2 regions of the Synechococcus sp. CS-205 genome follow, and region 2 is predicted to be linked to the other one. Evidence: riboswitches for the same ligand, from Rfam matches in the RefSeq annotation. Region 2 holds a riboswitch; the other holds the start of a gene.
The links. A riboswitch is a leader RNA that binds a small molecule or an ion and turns the genes downstream of it on or off. The one in region 2 is predicted to bind cobalamin.

Region 1 (9,821 bases), on a different contig from region 2:
TCCGCCCAACACAGGCAATGTGGCGCGCACCTGTGCCGCCACCGGCGCCGAGCTTCACCTGATCGAACCGTTGGGGTTCAGCCTCGATGACCGGCAGCTCAAGCGAGCGGGGCTCGACTACTGGCCATGGGTGCCCCTGCACATCCATCCAGGCTTCGAGTCCCTGTGCGCCGAGCGGAGCCGGCGGGGAGGACGTCTGCTGGCGTTGAGCAGCCAGGCTGATCAGCCTTATCAGCACTTCACCTACCGCAGCGATGACTGGCTCCTGTTCGGCCGGGAGAGTGATGGCCTGCCGCAGGAGCTGCTCGAGCAGGCCGACCAGCGGCTGACGATTCCGATGCCAGGCTCCGTGCGCCGCGGCGGTGGGGTGCGCAGCCTGAACCTCTCGGTGTCGGTCGCGGTGGTGCTGTTTGAGGCCCTGCGCCAGTTGGAGACCAGCGACTGAGCGATCAGACGCTGCCCAGATCGTGCCTGACGATCAAAGGGCTGGCCCCAGAGGGTTGTGCCGGATGGTTCAGGCCGCTACCCTCGGCGCGGCTCGGGGATGGTGGCTTCTCCACCGGGCCTTGTCCGACGGGTGAAATTTTCTATGAAGCCTTCGCATCTGATCCTGCCGCTGCTGGGAACCATGCCGGTTCTCTCGCTCGTGGCTGTCGGGGCTATCCCCGGCATCGCCGACGCGCGCCGCCCCGGTTTCGAAACGATGCCTGAGCGGTTGGAGGTCGAACCTTCGCTGTCCGGCGAACCCCAACTGCTGGCCTCCCTGCCGGCTTCGTTCCGCGACAAGCTCTGGGTTCGCATCCGCAGCGACATCACCCTTGAGGAGCTGGCCAGCCAGTTGCGGGTTCAGGAAACCCCCCTGGCCAAGCTCAACGATGTCAATGAAGACCACGGCTTCAGTCCGGGTGACTGGGTGGTGCTTCCCTCCCAGAAAGCCTCGGCGGCCAAACAGCTCGCTTCCCTCGATACCAGCCAACTCCGCCGCTCGGCTCCGCTGAGCGAGCCCCCGCCAGTGGAGGGCACCGGTGTGGTGCGCTTCGGCGACAACCTCGTGAAGCTGGCCCAGCGCTACAGGCTCAGTATCCAGGACCTGCTTCGGCTCAACCCTGGTCTTGAGGCCGCCCGCCTGGTGGAAGGCAGTCAGATCAGGGTGGCCCGGGCCCGTCCCACCCGCTCGCGCATGGTGCTGGGGCTCAAGCCCACGGGTAGTGGCGGGCTGAGCTGGCCTGATCTTCCCGGTTTCAACCGCCCTGGCGAGAAGCCCAAGCCGCCGAACCAGATCGGACGTGGTTGGGTCTGGCCGGCCCGTGGTGTGTTCAGCTCCGGCTATGGCTGGCGCTGGGGCCGGATGCACAAAGGCATCGACATCGCCAGCAACGTCGGAACTCCGATCGTGGCGGCCCAGGGTGGTCAGGTGTCCTATGCGGGCTGGCACAGCGGGGGCTATGGCTACCTGGTGGAGATCCAGCACCCGGATGGCAGCAAATCCCTCTACGGCCACAACAGCCGTGTGCTGGTGAGGGTGGGCCAGCAGGTGGCCCAGGGCACCAAGATCTCCGAAATGGGCAGCACCGGACGCAGCACGGGTCCGCATCTCCACTTCGAGATCCACCCCCCTGGCCGTGGCGCTGCAAACCCGCTTCAATTCCTCCCCGGCAGAGCCTGATCTCCATCTTGGTCACCCCCCTCTCTCCTTGCTGGGAGAGGGGGGTCGATCGTTTAAAGTCCTTACAACGCGGCTCGGTAGCTCAGCTGGTTAGAGCGTGGGATTCATAACCCCAAGGTCGGGAGTTCAAGTCTCCCCCGAGCCATTGTGGCGAATCAGCGCCAATCCACTTCACCCGCCCCTCATCAGCCTGGCTGGCCTCTGGCGGGGGTTGGGCTCGTCCCTTCAGGGGCTGCTCAGCGCATCTCGATGGCGTTGAGGCGCTCCCGGAAGCTGGCGGAACCGCTGGCTCCCCCTTCGCCGCCGGGTGCTGCCGGGGGGAGATTGGGTGCCGGAGCCGGCCCGGCATAGCGCCGTGCGCGCCCATAAACCTTGGGCCGCACGTCCACCGCGCGCACCAGGTTGCCGGTGCGTGAGCGGCCTCCGCCGTCCTCGTCGCTGGGTTCCTCCCGGTTGAGCGGGCTGGTTTTCAGCTCATTGCGAAGCTGATTGAGCAGACGGAAGTGACCGGTGTTGTTGTACTTGCGCAGCAGGACGGGGTCCCAGGACATCAGGAAAAAGCTGTGGATGGGTGCACGGCTTCAGCCGTTGTCGCCTTATCCATCTTAGGGGCCATTGCTGCCAGGGTTCCGTGATAAATTGTTGCATGCGCAAGTGGTAGTCGGTCCGAGTTCGGACAGCCCGCCTGCGATTCCGTCCGTTACCCCCCCTTCCTCACGCATGTCCCGGCTCGTCGGTCTGCAGGCCCCTGATTTCACGGCCACCGCTGTGGTGGACCAGGAGTTCCAGACGGTCTCCCTCTCCCAGTACCGCGGCAAGTACGTGGTGCTCTTCTTCTATCCCCTCGACTTCACCTTCGTCTGCCCCACGGAGATCATCGCCTTCAGCGACCGCTACGCCGATTTCACCAGCCGCAACACCGAGGTGCTGGGCGTTTCGGTCGACAGCGAGTTCTCTCACCTGGCCTGGATTCAGACCGATCGCAAGCAGGGCGGCATCGGAGACATCGCCTACCCCCTCGTGTCTGACCTCAAAAAGGAGATCGCTTCGTCTTACAACGTGCTCGATGGGGAGGCCGGCGTTGCTCTGCGCGGCCTGTTCATCATCGACCCGGAAGGCGTGATCATGCACAGCACGATCAACAACCTCCCGGTGGGTCGCAGCGTCGATGAGACCCTGCGGGTGCTCCAGGCCTTCCAGTACGTCCAGGCCAACCCCGATGAGGTCTGCCCTGCCAACTGGACCCCTGGGGAGAAGACCATGAAGCCCGACCCCGTCGGCAGCAAGGAGTTCTTCGCTGCGGTCAACTGATCGCCCAGCACTGAACCAATCACCCTGCTCTGATCGCTCCTTGATCAAGAGCCACGGGGGCCATCACCGGCCCCCTTTTTGATGTCCGGGGAGGGGCTGCGCAGCTCAGCCCAGCAGGCTCGCGAACAGGCGCTGACCGTCGAGCCCACCGGTGCGGGAGTCGCAGGCTCGCTCGGGGTGCGGCATCAGCCCGAGCACGTTGCCAGCGGGATTGCACAGGCCGGCCACATCGCCCACCGAGCCGTTGGGATTGTTCTGATAGCGCAGCACCACCTGGCCGCTCTGCTCCATCGCCTCGAGAGTGGCCGGCTCGCACTGGTAGCGGCCTTCCCCGTGGGCGATCGGCAGGCTGATCGCTTCAGCCTCTCCATAGCCGGACAGCCAGCGGCAAGCTCCGGGGTTCACCTTCAGGCCGGTGGGCTCACAGATGAAGTGGAGCCGGCTGTTGCGGGTGAGGGCTCCGGGGAGAAGACCCAGCTCGGTGAGCACCTGGAAGCCGTTGCAGATGCCCAGCACCGGGCCGCCCCTGGATGCGAACCCGGCCACCTCCTCCAGCACCGGAGCGAAGCGCGCGATCGCGCCGCAGCGGAGGTAGTCGCCGTAGCTGAAGCCACCGGGCAGGACCACGGCATCGAGCCCACTCAGATCACGCTCCTCATGCCAGAGGAACCGGGTAGGAATCCCCATGCAGCCCTCGGCCGCCCAGCGCACGTCCCGGTCACAGTTGGAGCCGGGGAAGACCACCACACCAATCGTCATGCCGAGAGGCTCGCCCCGTTGGTGACAATCTCGCTCAGCTCCAGTTCCCAGTTCTCGATCACGGGATTGGCCAGCAGCCTGTCGCTGAGCAACTCCACCCGAGAGCGGGCTGTGTCGGCATCGGGAGCTTCGATCTCCAGCTCCACCGCCTTGCCGATGCGCAGTCGGCTCACTCCCTCCACCCCCAGGCGGCCGGTGGCGGCGCGGGTGGCCTCGCCAGCTGGATCGAGAACCGAGGGCCTCAGAGAGATCAGCACGCGGGCGTGAAAGCGGGGCACCAGGCAGCCAGAGCGTTTGTTAAATCTTGGCAGCCGATGCTCCCCCTTCGCCAGGGCTCGATCCAGCTTGAAGGGATGAGACGGAGGAGACCAAGCCATGCAAGGCCGAGCCCTGGCGCTGCCGGCGCGGCTGCCCGTCTCCGCCGCCAGCCTGATGACCCTGTTGGTGATTCTCGTGCTGGGGCTCGATTGGTTGTCGCGAGCGGCGGTCGGAGCCGATGAGCCGCCCAGCTACCAGGTGGAGTGCCGCCTGGAGGGTGGCCCCTGGAACCCGTGCGTGATGACGGTGGAATCGGTGGGAGAGCGCTGGTGGATCGACATGGAGGGCCTGCGGGTGCTCTTCCGTCATAACGGGCGGGGCAGCGTGGAGATGCGCCGTTCCAGCGGTCCCTGGCAGCGCGTGAGCGGCAACTGGCAGGAGGACCATGCCCTCTGCTGGGATGGGCTCTGTGCCAAGGGCTCCTTCCCGCTGGACTGAGCGCTGGCGGTGCCTTCAGCCGCCGGCGCTGCAGGCAGCCCCGGCCAGGGCCTCCTCCAGCTCGTTGCGATCCAGCCGCAGGCCCAGCGCCACCAGCTCCAGACCAGGACGACCTGCGTCGGCAGCAGGGGCGACGGGCTGGCGGTCGTACCAGCATTCGAGCCGAGGACCCACCGCCTGGATCTGCAGGGGTCTGGGCTTGCCGCTCTGCTGCAACCAGCCCTTCAGGCGCAGAATCCCCTGCTTCACGATCTGCTCGATCAGCAGACGCTCCAGGGCTCCCCGATCGAAATCCCCTGGCAGCTGCAGCGCCAGTGACTGCATCGGCACATGGCTGTGGTCGTGGACGTGGTCGTGGACTTGGGGCTCGTCGCTGTGGTTGTGGTCCTGCGGGTGATCTCCCGGAGCCCGGTGCTGCCCGGCTGCCTGCTCAATCCGATCAAGGCCGAGCATCAGATCGGCGGGCACGTCCCCGCGTGCCATCGGCAGCACGGCGACTCCAGGGCGGCAGAGTGGCCCCAGCTGCCGCTGCACGGCCTCGCGCTGGGAGGCATCCAGCCGATCGGCCCGGCTCATCAGCACCAGATCGGCCGCCTCCAGCTGATCCCGGAAGAGGTCTTCGAGGTCAGTGAGGTGATCGAGGCTGGGGTCAGCTGCCCGCTGCCGCTCCAGGGCCGCGGGGTCCCCCACCACGCTGCCCTGGGCCAGAGCTTCGCCATCCACCACCGCCACCACGCCATTGACGCGCGTGCGGGTGCGGATCTCGGGCCACTGAAAGGCCTGCACCAGAGGTTCGGGCAGGGCCAGACCACTGGTTTCCACCACGATGCCGTCGAGGCGATCCGCCTTCTCCAGCAGGATCTGCATGGTGGGCAGGAACTCATCCTGGACGGTGCAGCAGAGGCAGCCATTGGCCAGTTCCACCAGCCGCCCCTCCAGCTCCTCCTCAGGGCAGAAGCCGCAGCTGCGAAGCAGGGCTCCATCGATGCCCACCTCGCCGAATTCATTGACCAGCACCGCCAGACGCTGGCCGCTGTTGAGCAGCAGCTGGCGCAGGAGGGTGGTCTTGCCGGCACCGAGAAATCCGGTCACCACGGTGACCGGCAGCCGCCTGCTGGCAACTGATGCCAGGGGGGCTGCGGGGGAAACGGTCATGGTCAGGGCACCAGCTGGGTCCAGGCGAACGTGGCGCCGATTCCGATCAGCAAGCCCGCCACCAGACGCAGGTTGGCGGTCTGAAGGCTCTGGGCCCAGGAGCGCACCACGGTGACGGCGATGATCAACAGGGCACCCTGGCTGATCAGCAGGCCGAGAAGATACAGACTCTGGGTCCCGATCGACCATGCGAGCACCGGCTGGCTGAGCACGCTGCCGTGCAGCGCGATGGCGGGCAGCAGGATCCAGCGGGGCCAGCGGCCCAGCACCACCAGGCCTGTGGCCACCAGCGAGAGGGCCACCAGCAGCTCGCTGCCGGGTAACACCGGCAGGATCAGGCCCAGGGCGGTGGAGCCCAGGCCGATCGCCAGCAGGGCGATCACCCAGCGCAGCGGTTGCTGCAGTCCGACCAGGCCGAGGCTCAGCAGGAAGAGCAGGTGGTCTGGGCCGAGCAGGGGATGCCCCAGACCGCTGAGGAACCCAGCCAGGGCTCCTTCCTGCAGCCCGACCGTGTCCATCAGGTGGTGGGCAGAGGCCGGCGCCGCCATCAGCACCAGCGGCACCAGTCCCACCAGGGCGATCAGGTGCAGGGGACGGGGGCCAGCAGGACACTCACGCTGGACCCGTTGTTGCCGCCGAGGAGCTTGCTGAGAAGGACGGGCTGGCTGCCGCAGCGGAGCCGGGTCCCGAGAAAGGGAGGTCATGGTCTGGAGTTCCGGTCCGCGCCGGCACGAGAGGGAGAACCGGCGGGTGTTCTGACTGGCGCGTGCGGCGGCGGTTGACCGGAGCACGGGCTTCACAGCTGCGGGACAGTGCCGGAGTTGCACCGGACTTTCCCCCTTGCCCCCGGTGGCTGTTCTCCACCGGAACCGGACTCGAATGTTACCGGCACCCCAGGCTTTCCACGGTGGAGACCCCTGTGCTGGGGTTGATGCCGTCGGCGCGGGAGCAGAGGGCCTTGAGTTGAGAGAGATCCAGCACCGCATCGCTGAAGTCGGCCCCCTCGATCGAGGCGCCGGTGAAGCGGCTCTGCATGAGCATGGCGTTGCGCAGCACCGCTCCGCTCAGATCGGCTCCATCGAAGCGGGTGGCGAAGGCCACGGCGTCTTCGAGGTTGGCCTCACGGAGGTTGGTGTTGGTGAGGTCGCTCGAATTGAACACGGCCCCGCGCAGGTCACTGCCACTGAGGTCGTAACCGCCCATCGAGGCCTTGAGGAACTCCTGCTGGTGCAGATCACGGCCCCGCATGTCGGGCTGAAGGTCCTGGAGGGCACGCTGGCCCCTCAGCTCCGGAGCCGTGATCGCCCGGGCGCTCTCCACCCCGGTGAACAGGGCGCCGCCCACCAGCACGATCAGGCCCGCCAGCAGCGCCAGCCAGCGCCCAGGCGCGGGCCGGAAGCCTGAAGGGTGGGGCCCGGAAACCCGAGGGGCAAGCGGCACGTCGCACGTAGCGTGACGCCCCAAGCTATGGCACATGAGCATGTCGTTGCGGGTGGTCGTTCCACCCCATCCCCTGATCGCCCACTGGCTCACACTGCTGCGGGATCAGGAGACTCCCTCCCCGCTGTTCGCCACCGCCATGGCCGAGCTGGGACGCTGGCTCACCTACGAAGCGGTGCGCGACTGGTTGCCCCAGCGACCGGTGGCGGTCCAGACCCCGCTCGCCCTCACGGAGGGGATGGTGGTGGATCCGTCCGTGCCGGTGCTGGCGGTGCCTGTGCTGCGCGCTGGACTTGGCTTGTGGCAGGGGGGGCAGGCGGTGCTCCCCTCCGCCCGGGTGGCCCATGTCGGTCTGGTGCGGGATGAACGCACGGGTGAGGCCGACTGCTACCTCGACGCCCTGCCCCAGCGGATCGGCGAGCGGGTGGGGGTGATGGTCTTCGATCCGATGCTGGCCACCGCCGGCAGCCTGATCCAGGTGCTCGAGCGTCTGCAGGCCAGGGGGGTGAGCGGTCAGCGGCTGAGGGTGATCACGGCCCTGGCGGCCAGTTCAGGCTTGGGGACCCTCGGCAAGCGGTTTCCGGATCTCACCGTATACACCGCCTGCGTGGATCCCGAGCTGGATGAGGCCTTCCGCATCGTTCCCGGTCTGGGGGATGCCGGTGATCGGCTCTATGGGTCCCAGTCGCCCGTGTTTCCAGCGGAAGCTCAGCCCTAGGCTCCCCCGATTGACCCTCCTCACCACCCCCTTCGCATGGCCGTCGCTCCTGCATCCGGCAGCCCCCTGACCCTGGGCTCCAACGCCGGAGCAGGCCCTGGCGGCAGCCTGCGCGGCACGGTGCGGGTGCCAGGCGACAAGTCGATTTCCCACCGGGCCCTGCTGTTCGGCGCCATCGCCGAAGGCGAGACCCGCATCGAGGGCCTGCTGCCCGCCGAGGACCCCCTCAGCACCGCCGCCTGCCTGCGGGCCATGGGGGTCACGATCAGTCCGATCGAAGCGGGTGAACCGGTGCTGGTCCAGGGGGTCGGGCTCGATGGCCTCAGGGAGCCCGAGGACGTGCTCGACTGCGGCAATTCCGGCACCACCATGCGCCTGATGCTGGGGCTGCTGGCCGGGCGCAGCGGACGTCACTTCGTGCTCAATGGCGACGCCTCCCTGCGCCGGCGGCCGATGGCCCGGGTGGGGCAGCCCCTGGCCGCCATGGGCGCCCTGATCCGTGGGCGGGCGGGTGCCAACCTGGCCCCTCTGGCGATCGAAGGCACCCAGCTCCACGGCGCGGTGATCGGCACTCCCGTGGCCTCGGCCCAGGTCAAATCGGCCCTGCTGCTGGCGGCCCTCACGGCCAGCGGCTCCACCACCGTGATCGAGCCGGCCCGCTCGCGTGACCACAGCGAGCGCATGCTCAGAGCCTTCGGTGCCGAGCTGGAGGTGGACGGTGAGATGGGACGCCTGATCCGGCTCCATCCCGGGGCCTCGCTCCATGGTCTGCCGGTGGTGGTGCCCGGCGACATCAGTTCGGCTGCCTTCTGGCTGGTGGCCGCCGCCATCACCCCGGGAGCCGAGATCACCGTGGAGAATGTGGGCCTCAACCCCACCCGCACCGGCATCCTCGAGGTTCTCGAGCAGATGGAGGCGCGTCTGGAGGTGCTCAACCCCCGCGACGTGGCCGGTGAGCCGGTGGGGGATGTTCGGGTCAGCCATGGCCCGCTGCAGGCGTTCGAGATTTCCGGGGATCTGATTCCCCGCCTGGTGGATGAGATTCCGATTCTGGCGGTGGCCGCCTGCTGCGCCGAAGGGGTGAGCCGCATCCGTGATGCCGAGGAACTGCGGGTGAAGGAAACCGATCGCCTGGCGGTGATGAGCCGCCAGCTGGGGGCCATGGGGGCCTGCCTGCAGGAAACCGCCGACGGCCTGGTGATCGAGGGGGGGCGCCCGCTCCGCGGCGCCGAGGTCGACAGTGAAACCGATCACCGGGTGGCGATGAGCCTGGGGGTGGCCGCCCAGGTGGCGGGTGGGACCACCCGGTTGCATCGCAGTGAGGCGGCGGCGGTCTCGTACCCAGGCTTCTGGGACGATCTGGCGCGCCTGCAGGCGGAGGCCTGAGGCCAGGCGGGGTGACCTTCGGCAGTCAGGGAACGGCCCATCTGAGCCCCCGCTTCAGCGGCGACGGCAGTTTCAGTCTGTACAGCGTCGAGTACGGGGAGGGGTTTCACTGCCGCAGCGGCGCCCTGCTCGAGGCGCAGCGCACCTTTGTCAGGCCCGCCCAGCTGGAGCGCTTCTGTGCCGGTGAGGAGCTCTGGGTGGTGGATGTCTGCGTGGGACTGGGCACCAACAGCGCCGCCCTGCTCGAAGCGGCAGCCCCCCGCGGCCTGCGCCTACGCTGGTTCGGGCTAGAGATCGATCCGGCCCCTCTGGCCCTGGCTCTGGCGGAGCCGAGCTTTTGTGCCCAGTGGCAGGCCCAGCTGGGGCTTGATCTGCTCCGGCAGCTGCGGGACACCAGCTGCTGGCGGAGCTCCCACGGCCAGGGGCAGCTGCACTGGGGTGATGCCCGCCAAGCGATCGAAGCGGTGCTGGAGTGCTCAGCTGGTCGCTGCGATCTGGTGATGCTGGATGCCTTCTCGCCGCGCCATTGCCCCCAGCTCTGGAGCCAGGAGTTCCTGGCAGCGCTGGCCGCGTTGCTGGCCCCACGGGGGCGTCTGCTCACCTACTGCTCGGCCGCCGCACCCCGCCGCA
Region 2 (9,821 bases):
GCCGACCGGGTGCTGCGCCTGCGGGGCACCCTGCCGGGGGCGCAGCATGAGCCCTTCGAGCTGCTGGTGTTCCGTGGGTTCTCCTGCAGCGTCACCCACCCCACCGCCTTTGATCCCGACCAGAGTGCCCTGCCGGATGGGGCCGAGATCAGCGAGGCCGAGCTGCTGCTGGGGCCCCTGAACCCTGCCGACGAGAAAGTGCTGGCGGGCCCTCTGGCACCCCAGCACTTTCTCGATCCAGCCCACTGGTAAGCCGCGCTCAGCCCTCGAGCACTCCCACGCAGCGGCCGCAGAGGCTGGGGTGGGAGGCATGGTCACCGATGTCGTGTTCCATGTGCCAGCAGCGTTCGCATTTCTGCCCTTCAGCCCGGGCGATGCGCACCGTGATGCCCGACTCGCTGGCTTCGGCCAGGGGATCGCTCAGGGCCGGGGCTCCGGGCTCACGCTGCTCCAGCTGCGAGACGATCAGCCAGTCGGCCAGGTTGTCGACCGAGGGATGGGCGCTGTTCTGCAGCAGCTCCAGGGCGGCGCTGAGGGCCGCAGAGCGTTCGCCGCTCCCAAGCTCCAGCTCCACCCGGGCCTCGAGGGAGGCCCCCAGGCCGGCGCCGCTGCGGCAAACCTCCATCTGGCGATTCACAAGTCCGCGCAGCTCCAGCAACGGCCGCAAGGGCTCCACCAGGGCCGCCTCCCGCCAGGAGGGCGGTGCCACCGGCCAGCCCCGCTCGAACACCGAGCGCTCCGCCACCGGATAGGGCAGGTTCTGCCAGATGTCCTCGGCCATGTGGCAGAGCACAGGGGCGATCAGGCCGGCCAGCCGCTCCACCACCAGGGCCAGCACCGTCTGGCAGCTGCGCCGGCGGAAGTCGCTGGCCCCGCTCACGTAGAGCCGGTCCTTGGCGATGTCGAGGTAGACGTTCGAGAGATCCACCACGCAGAAGTTCTGCAGCGCCTGGAAGAAGCGGTAGAACTCGTAGCGCTCGAAATCGGCGGTCACCGCCTCGATCAGGCCGGCGGTGCGCTCCAGCATCCAGCGGTCGAGAAGCGGCAGATCCGCGAACGCCACCGCATCGCCACCTTCGCCAGATGGCCTGGGGTCGAAGTCGTGGAGGTTACCCAGCAGGTAGCGGGCCGTGTTGCGCACCTTGCGGGTCACATCGGCCAGCTGCCTGACGATCCCCGGACCCAGGGGCACATCGGCGGAGTAATCCACCGAACTCACCCACAGGCGCAGCACGTCGGCGCCGTAGGCGGGTTGCTGTTTCTCGTTCCTGCCGCCCTCCACCAGCACGGCCGGATCGACCACATTGCCCAGGGATTTGCTCATCTTGCGGCCCTTCTCATCGAGGGTGAAGCCGTGGGTGAGCACCCGCCGGTAGGGGGCATGGCCGTTGACGGCCACGGAGGTGAGCAGGCTGCTCTGGAACCAGCCCCGGTGCTGGTCGGAGCCCTCGAGGTAGAGGTCGGCGGGGTAGCGCAGCGGGGCGGTTCCAGCGACCGCTGGTGCATCGCCTGAAGCCTCGCCCGCACTGAGGCCGCCCAGCACCCCCGCCCAGGAGGAGCCGGAATCGAACCAGACGTCCATCGTGTCGGTGCCCTTGCGCCACTGGTCCGCCTCGGCGGTGTGCGACGGCGGCAGCAGCGCGGCCTCGTCCCGCTCCCACCACACATCCGAGCCGTGCTCGGCGATCAGGGCCTGCACGTGGGCGAGGCTGTCGGCGTTGAGCAGGGTCTCACCGGTGTCGCGGTGGTAGAAGACGGGGATCGGCACGCCCCAGGTGCGCTGGCGGCTGATGCACCAGTCGCCGCGCTCGCGCACCATCGCCTCGATGCGGTTGCGGCCACTGGCGGGCAGCCAATCGACGGCGGCGATGGCGTCGAGGGCCTGCTGGCGGAAGCCTTCGACGGAGGCGAACCACTGCTCGGTGGCGCGGAAGATCGTCGGTTTTCTGGTGCGCCAGTCGTAGGGGTAGCGGTGCGCGTAGGGCTCGTGGCGCAGCAGGGCGCCGGCGGCCTCGAGCGCGGAGATGATCGCCGGGTTGGCATCCTTGAGCACGTTGAGGCCCGCGAAGGGGCCGGCTTCCGCCGTGAGGGTGCCCGCCTCATCGACCGGGCAGAGCACGGGCAAGCCGGCCTTGCGGCCGGTGATGAAGTCGTCGACGCCATGGCCCGGAGCCGTGTGGACCAGGCCGGTGCCCGCTTCGGTGGTGATGTAATCGCCGCCGATCACCACCGGACTGGTGCGATCGAAGAGCGGGTGGCGGTATTCGACCCCTTCGAGTTCCTCCCCCCGGAGGAGCAGCAGGGGTTCGAGCTCCAGCTGGAGGCTGCTGCGCAGGCTCTCCACCAGGTCGGCGGCCACGATCAGGTGGCGGCTGGTGCGGAAGCCGTTGGGCGCGTCTGTGCCCACGCGGCAGAGGGCGTACTCGAGCGAAGCGTTCACCGACACCGCCAGGTTGGCCGGCAGGGTCCAGGGCGTGGTGGTCCAGATCGCCACCGCCAGAGAGCCTTCCGCCGGCGTGGTGGCCGCTTCCTCCCTGGTGAGGCCGATGGCGGTGAGGCGGGCGCCCAGGCCACCGGGCAGCGCCACCACCGGGAAGGCCACATAGACGCTGGGGGAGGTGTGGCCGTCGGGGTATTCCAGTTCCGCCTCGGCCAGGGCGGTGCGGGAGCTGGGGCTCCAGTGCACCGGCTTGAGGCCCCGGTAGATGTGGCCAGCGAGCACCATCCGGCCGAACACGCCGATCTGGGCCGCCTCGTAGGCCTTGTTCAGCGTCAGGTAGGGCTGCTCCCAGTCGGCCCAGATGCCCCAGCGCCTGAAGCCTGCCTTCTGGCCCTCCACCTGCTCGAGGGCATAGGCGTGGGCCCGGCGCCGCAGGTCGATCGGGGTCAGCCCGGCCCGTTCGGCACCGGAGAGGCTCTGCAGCACCTTGAGCTCGATCGGCAGCCCATGGCAATCCCAGCCGGGCACGAAGCGCGCCCGGCGGCCGCGCAGCAGAGCGTATTTGTTGAGGATGTCTTTGAGGATCTTGTTCAGGGCGTGGCCCACATGCAGGGCCCCGTTGGCATAGGGGGGGCCGTCATGAAGGGTGAACACCTCACCGGGATTCTCGCGGCTGAGCCGGTTGTAGAGGTCCAGCTCCGCCCAGAACGCCTGCAGCTCCGGTTCACGGGTTTTCGCGTTCGCCCGCATCGAGAACGGGGTCTGCAGCAGGTTGAGCGTGTCTTTGTAGGAAGCCGGGCTGGCGGTCACAGCGCCTGGGGGGGCAGCAAGGGCGAATTATCGACCCCAGCCCTCAGGGGTTCTCCTCCGGAGGCTCCTCTGCTTCCTGATCCTGCTCACCATCATCGGCTGGCTCACCGCCATCGCTCGCCCCGTCGTCTTGCGGATTGGGCTCAGCGCTGGCCTGCTCAATCAGTTGATCAATCTCCTCAAACGATTCGACTGTGGTGACGTCGGCGGCGTCGCTGGTTTCTCCTTCCGGCTCGGGGCGTACCCAGCGCTTGGTGCTCTCGCGGGCCCGGGCACTGGCTTCGCGCCGCTCCTTCAGCCAGGAGAGCAGGCCCCCCAGGCTGGCTCCCGCCAGGCTGATCAGCCTGATCAGGGCGGCAGCCAGTTGCTGCAGGCTGGTGCGCCAGCGCTCCAGGCCGGTGAGGCGCGTCTGTTCGTCCGAGCTGAGCTGGCGCCAGCGGCCCAGGCCCACCTCCGTGCCCAGCCGACCGATCAGCAGACCGGCGCAGAGCACCGCCAGCATCGGAGCCCCGCTCAGGCGCTCGGCGCTGGTGACCAGCACCAGACCCAGCACCAGCACCAGGGCACCCCAGACGGAGTCGCGGGGGCGGCTGAGCTCGGGCACCAGCAGGGGCAGCAGCAGCACCAGCAGTCCGGCCAGGAGTGCCAGGGATCCACCGAGGGTGGCGAGCATGGGGCTTTGGCGGCGGTTCGGCCATTCTGAGCCGCTCGATACAGTCAGCTCACGCCCACCTGGCGGAATTGGTAGACGCGCTGGTTTTAGGTACCAGTGGCTTCGGTCGTGGGGGTTCAAGTCCCCCGGTGGGCATCACCTCGACGGGCCACATTCAGGCCGGTGCAGAGCCGGCCTGAATGTGGCCATACCGGAAAGCCCTGGCCGATCAGCGCGCCAGCAGGGCCAGCGGCCCGAGGGCCACCAGTCCGCCGCAGAGGGCCAGTGCCACGGCAAGCCGTGTGGTGACCGTGCCTGGCAGGCGGCGCAGAACCAGCAAGGTGGAGCCACTCACCAGGAGCGAGCCGACCAGGGCCCCCAGCCACCAGGAGAGGGAGGTGTGATCACTGGGGGCCTCCATTCCATGCAGCATGGCGTGGAGCGCCACGGCAGCGGCGATCACGCCGCCCCAGAGGCCGAGCCGGGAGCTGCTGCCCTGAGCGCGCAGGATCAGGCCGGCCACGGCCGTGATGGCCAGGGCTGCAAGCAGTTCCCCGAAGGGCAGGCTGCCTCCCATCGCCCCGAAGACACCACCGGCGATGGCACCCGCCAGCGCCCAGCCCAGCAGGGCTGAGGAGATGGAGGCGGCGGCACCGACACCGATCAGCAGCAGCAGGTGATCGATGCCGGTGAGGGGGTGAAGAAAGCCGGAACTGATGCCCCCATGGGCGATGCCATGGGCCTGGGCCGGCTGGCCGGCCAGACTGAAGGCCACAGCGGCCAGGCCGGCGTAGAGGGCCAGGGTGCTGCTGCTGGGGAATCTGCTCATCGAGGGGGACGGTCCGCGCCGGTGGATTGGGGAACTGAGACGGCGAGCGTTCTGACTGAGGGGCGTCTCCGAAGGGGGCCCCATCACAGCTGCGGGACAGTGCCGGATTCGACGGGACCTGCAGGGCCCCACCACACCGATCTTTCCTCCTTGCCTCCAGGGTATGAACCACTGGAACCGTCCTCAGCATTCTGGACCTTCCTGGCCGGCATGGCAGCCCATCACCGCAACAGCCCGCCACGTCGCAGCACCGCTCGGCAGGCGCCGCTCAGGCCAGGATTCCCCGGGGGTTGGAGCACGAGTTCTGACGGGCTCCGGCCATCGGCTCGATCAGGCTGCGGGCCACGAACGGTGAGGTCATCGCCCGCAGCAGAGCGCTGTAGTTGAGCTCGAACCCGAGTTCCGTCCCCACGGCCACGGCCATGGAGCCGGTGTCGAGCACCAGATGGTCACTGCTGGCGCCCAGCAGGGTCATGCCAGGGGGAAGGGTCAGCCCGGCGGCATCCACATCCTGTAGGCCGAGGGCCAGCAGCACTCGCCACCGCTCGCCCCGATCCACCCGTGCTGGCGGGGGTCCGAAGGCTCCCTGCCGGGAGCGACCCCAGGGCAGGGTGGGTTTTCGGTTGGATTCGATCACCTCGGCCACCAGCCGGAAGGCATCGGTGCGCAGACCAGGGATCGGCTGACGCTGGAGCGGTTCACGGCCCAGCAGGATCGCTTCCCCCAGCCGGAGGTTGTTGATCCTGCCCACCGCTCCCCCGGCGAACAGCCAGGTCAGATTGGCGGAGTTGCCACCCGACACCAGCGGCAGCACGATGCCGAAGGCCGCCTCAAGCCCCGTGGCCAGCAAGGAGAGCTCGGCCATCGATGCCGTCGAGGGAACCACGCCGTTCTGGCAGGCCATGTTGGCCCCGATGCCGATCAGGTCCAGTCCGGGCAGCCTCAGCAGGCCGCCCGCGATCCCCTCCAGGTGTTCCGGCATGATCCCCTCGCGCAGATCACCCAGCTCCACCATCAGCACCACGCCGTGGCGATGGTCCTGGGCGATCGCCTCGGCTGAGAGCAGGGCCATCACCGCAGGCTCCGTGTTCAGGCTGATGTCGGCCTGGGCCACCACCTCGGCCACCTGGCTCGGCATGGGGGAGCGGATCAGGGTCAGCGGCAGGGTCACCCCGCTGCGTCGCAGCGCCCTGAGCGTTTCGATGCGAGGTTCGCCGATCCCACTGACCCCTGCTGCGGCCAGCACCGCCGCCACCTGAGGCAGCCCCAGGGTCGCTTTGGTCACGGCCGTGAGCGACAGCCCCCTGGCGCCGAGTCGATCCACCAGGCTGCGGGCGTTGTGGGCAATCCTGTCGAGGCGGATCTCCAGCCTCGGGGCCGTCAAGAGGTGAGAGGGGCGGGAGTGGGTTGGAGCTCGGGGAAGGCACGGACCACCATCTCCACCAGGCGTTGCGGGGAGCGCATGAGCGCATCGGTGGCGGGCAGCCCCAGTTCGATCCCATAGAGAGCGATCGCCGCCGTGATTTCAGCCTCACACATTCCTTCGTGATTGAGGCACAGGCCGATCACCCGCGTGGAGGCGAAGGTTTCGATCAGGGTGATCTCGCTGGCGGGTGACGGCATCGAAATCTCTGGGAAATCGCTCAGCCACTGGCGCATCGGCGCGTGCTGCAGGATCACTGCCTGGGGCTGCGACCCCCGCAGGATGTAGGTGGAGCTCAGATAGGCGGGATGACTGAGGGCCCCCTGGCCTTCAATCACGATCACATCGGGATGCTCCGCTTCCCAGGCCTCCACCACCGCTGCCTCCACTTCACCGGAGGCGTACTGGCAGGGAATCGCATCCAGGGCGAGGCCGAAGCGGGCCCCCTGCATCAGACCGGTCTGTCCGGTGCCCACCATCACCGCCTTGATGCCGGCGTCGTTCAGGGCCCGGGTGAGGATCACGGCGGTGGTGCGTTTGCCGACCGCCCCATCGGTGCCGAGCACGGCGATGCGGCGGCAGGGCAGGGAGGAGATACGGCCGCTGAACATGCGCAGCTCGCTGAGGTTCGGCGGCCGCCGCACATCGCTGATCGTCACGGAGTGAGCCTCGGCCGCCGCAGCGAATTCGGCGTCGTCGTTGAGGAATTCATGCAGTCCATTGATCAGGTGCAGCCCGGAGCGGATCGCTTCGAGCAACACACCTTTCTGCTCCGGTGTGAGCCTGCCGCTGGCCGGGGCCATGCCGACGATCAGCAGATCGGCCCTGCCCCCTGACTGGGCCAGGGCCGATCTCAGATCGGTGCAGATGGGGATGCCCCTGGCCACGCCATCCAGCACCATGCCGGCATCGGCGCCGGCCAGCTGACTGTCAATCACCGCCAGGATCCTGTAGCGCTCCGAGTGGCGCACCAGACCGTTGGCGGTCTTGCCGTCAATCCGGCCGAAGTTGCCTTCGCAATAAATGATGGCCGTGGGATTCGCTGGCAGCGCAAGCCCTCGTCGAGGCATGGACATTCGATGGCACTCCTGGGATCGAGCTCAGGGGAGGCGACCGAATGGTCCGCTCGGACCGAATCGAAGCGGGGATACCAGAGGTCTCCGCTAAGGGGGACAAGCTTCATCAACCTAGGCCGATTTCCGCTGGAGCCCGCTCAGCCCTTCCAGCCGGCCAGCCGCCTGGCGGCAGTTGAGCGGGCCAGGGCCCGGGCCGCGGGCAGGGCCGGCTCCAGGCACAGGGAGCTGAAGGGCGGCAGGCAGCGGCTGCGCAGCCACGCTCCCCAGCGGAATTCGTGGAACGGGATCAGTGGCGCCGCTTCGATCACCTTCTCCTGCTTGAGCTTCCAGACCAGGCTGCGGTAGGGGTCGTCCTCGAGTCCCAGCAGGGTCCGGGGCAACCGCTCCGGCGGCCAGGGCCCCTGGCCGCGGCCGTCATGCAGGTAGAGCCAGCCGCGCTGGGCCAGGGCCTCCAGCACCACCCGGGGGTGATCACTGGTCAGCTGGAGCACCACGTAGCCGAAGGCTTCGGCATCGGGATCGATCTCCAGCAGTCCGCGCAGTCGGTGGTGACGGTCGACCATCCAAAGGGCGCCGGAGCGGGCCCGCACCAGGGGGACTGGCTTGCGCCGCAGGTAGCGCCGACGCTCCTTGCGGGATTCGCCGGCGAAGTCGGCCTGGCGATGACGGATCTCCGCCAGGCCGATGCAGAGCTGGGTGGGTCTGAGCTCCGCCACGGTCACCTCCAGAAGGCTGTCCGGGTCGTCCGGGGGCGCTGGCAGCGGTTGGTAGGGGGGCAGATGCAGCGCCATGGCGGAGGCGGCTCAGCGCAGCTGATCGCGCTTCAGGTGGACCCGGATCAGCTTTTCATCCATCAGCCCCAGCCGGGCCTTGGGGGCTTCATTGCAGCGGTTGAGCAAGTCCAGCAGGGCAGCGGCCGGGAACCCGTGCCCCCGTTGCTGGGCCAGCTGGGCCACCTCCTCGGCTGTTTCCACATGATTGAGGGCTTCGCGCAGCTCTCTGTCTGCCTCGATCAGGGCAAGGAAGGCAAAGACATCGTCAGTGTCCTGGCTCATGGGCTGGGCAGGCTTCGGCCTCCCCACTCTCCACCCCTGGTGGGCAAGTTTCCTTTCCGCGGGAATTCAGGCCCTCACTTCAGCACGAGCGGGCCATGAATGTGATCGTCGCTGCGAGAAGGGTCTTAGCCAGAAGTTAACCGCCCCCTTATCCATTCTTTGCTGGCTTGTCGGTCATCGTCCATACAGTCCGAGGTGTCTGGGGAGTTCGGCCATGGTTTCAACGCCTTTTCGCGATGCCGGCCGCAGCGATGCGATCCGCGAGGTGCTGGAGACGAATTACCGGCAGCGCCAGCTTCTGCACATCGGCGCGGGCAGCGCCGTTCCCCTGCTCAAGAACACCATCTGGCTGGTGGTGCGCGGCATGGTGAAACTCGAAGCCGTCACGATCCACGGCGATCCGTTGTTGCTGGGTCTGGCCGGCCCGAATGAGCCCTTCGGTGAGCCGCTCACCAACGTGCAGGCCTATGAGGCCTTCACCCTCACCGATTCCGATCTGCTCTGCCTCTCCTGTGCCGAGATCGAGCAGTCGCCCCATCTGGCCATGGCGGTGATGCAGGCCGTGATCAGCCGCCACCGGCAGGCGGAAACCCTTCTCTCCCTGCTCGGGCTGCGGCGGGTGGAAGACCGGGTGCGTGGTCTGCTGGAACTGCTCGCCCAGGACTACGGCCAGGCCTGCGAGAAGGGGTTGCGCCTCAACCTGCGCCTCACCCACCAGGAGCTGGCCAGCGCGCTCTCCACCACCCGGGTCACGGTCACACGGGTGATCGGCCTGCTGCGCGATGAGGGTTGGCTGCAGATCGATGCCCAGCGGCATCTGGTGATCAGCCACCTGCCCAAGCGCCGATGAGGGCTCTTCAGGTTTCCGCCATCGTGATGGCCTAGTTTTGGGCGTCGAGTCCCCGGGCCCGGACAACCCCATGCCCCGTCTGCTCATCGTTGATGACGACGACGGCATCCGCACCACCCTGGAGGAGGCGCTGGGCCAGGAAGGGTTTGATGTGGCCTGCGCCTCCGATGGCCGCCAGGCCATCCTGCAGATCGAAGCGTCCCAGCGCCAGGGTGCCCAGGCCTTCGACCTGGTGCTGCTGGATCTGATGCTGCCCGGGGTGGGCGGCCTGGATGTGTGCCGCCACCTGCGCCGCGCGGACGCCCACACCCCGATCCTGATGGTGAGCGCCCGCGACACGGAAACGGACCGGGTGCTTGGTCTCGAGCTCGGTGCCGACGACTACCTGGTCAAGCCGTTCGGGCTGCGGGAACTGGTGGCCCGTTGCCGTGCCCTGCTGCGTCGCAGCCAGCAGACGGTGGAGCGCTTTCCTGTCGGGCAGATCGTTCACCATCGGAGCCTGACGCTTTATCCCGACGAGTTCCGCGTCACCCGTGACGGCGAGACGGTGAATCTCTCGCCCAAGGAATACCGGCTGGTGGAGTTCTTCATGCAGAATCCCGGCCGCGTCTGGAGCCGCAACCAGTTGATCGATGAGGTCTGGGGCACCGACTACGTGGTCGACACCAAGACCGTGGACGTGCACA

Region 1: it holds a riboswitch for cobalamin, as region 2 does, so the genes downstream of both, KQ297_RS06280 (HupE/UreJ family protein) here and KQ297_RS09735 (HupE/UreJ family protein) in region 2, are expected to answer to the same signal.

What each region holds. Positions count from the first base shown of each region.
Region 1 covers NZ_JAHLZB010000024.1:199,220-209,040, forward strand. The annotation lists gene KQ297_RS06235 (tRNA (cytidine(34)-2'-O)-methyltransferase) at 1-445, shown strand, start outside; gene KQ297_RS06240 (M23 family metallopeptidase) at 590-1,666, shown strand; tRNA gene KQ297_RS06245 (tRNA-Met) at 1,738-1,811, shown strand; gene KQ297_RS06250 (hypothetical protein) at 1,903-2,217, opposite strand; gene KQ297_RS06255 (peroxiredoxin) at 2,387-2,977, shown strand; gene purQ (phosphoribosylformylglycinamidine synthase subunit PurQ) at 3,083-3,736, opposite strand; gene purS (phosphoribosylformylglycinamidine synthase subunit PurS) at 3,733-4,014, opposite strand; gene KQ297_RS06270 (hypothetical protein) at 4,112-4,492, shown strand; gene cobW (cobalamin biosynthesis protein CobW) at 4,508-5,647, opposite strand; gene KQ297_RS06280 (HupE/UreJ family protein) at 5,650-6,351, opposite strand; cobalamin riboswitch at 6,375-6,536, opposite strand; gene KQ297_RS06285 (pentapeptide repeat-containing protein) at 6,530-7,015, opposite strand; gene upp (uracil phosphoribosyltransferase) at 7,122-7,805, shown strand; gene aroA (3-phosphoshikimate 1-carboxyvinyltransferase) at 7,842-9,191, shown strand; gene KQ297_RS06300 (MnmC family methyltransferase) at 9,203-9,821, shown strand, end outside.
Region 2 covers NZ_JAHLZB010000038.1:59,447-69,267, forward strand. The annotation lists gene KQ297_RS09715 (hypothetical protein) at 1-252, shown strand, start outside; gene ileS (isoleucine--tRNA ligase) at 260-3,190, opposite strand; gene KQ297_RS09725 (Ycf66 family protein) at 3,294-3,923, opposite strand; tRNA gene KQ297_RS09730 (tRNA-Leu) at 3,977-4,058, shown strand; gene KQ297_RS09735 (HupE/UreJ family protein) at 4,132-4,731, opposite strand; cobalamin riboswitch at 4,755-4,928, opposite strand; gene KQ297_RS09740 (alanine/ornithine racemase family PLP-dependent enzyme) at 5,000-6,115, opposite strand; gene KQ297_RS09745 (DUF1611 domain-containing protein) at 6,112-7,230, opposite strand; gene KQ297_RS09750 (ParB-like protein) at 7,368-8,021, opposite strand; gene KQ297_RS09755 (Nif11-like leader peptide family natural product precursor) at 8,034-8,285, opposite strand; gene KQ297_RS09760 (Crp/Fnr family transcriptional regulator) at 8,500-9,135, shown strand; gene KQ297_RS09765 (response regulator transcription factor) at 9,206-9,821, shown strand, end outside.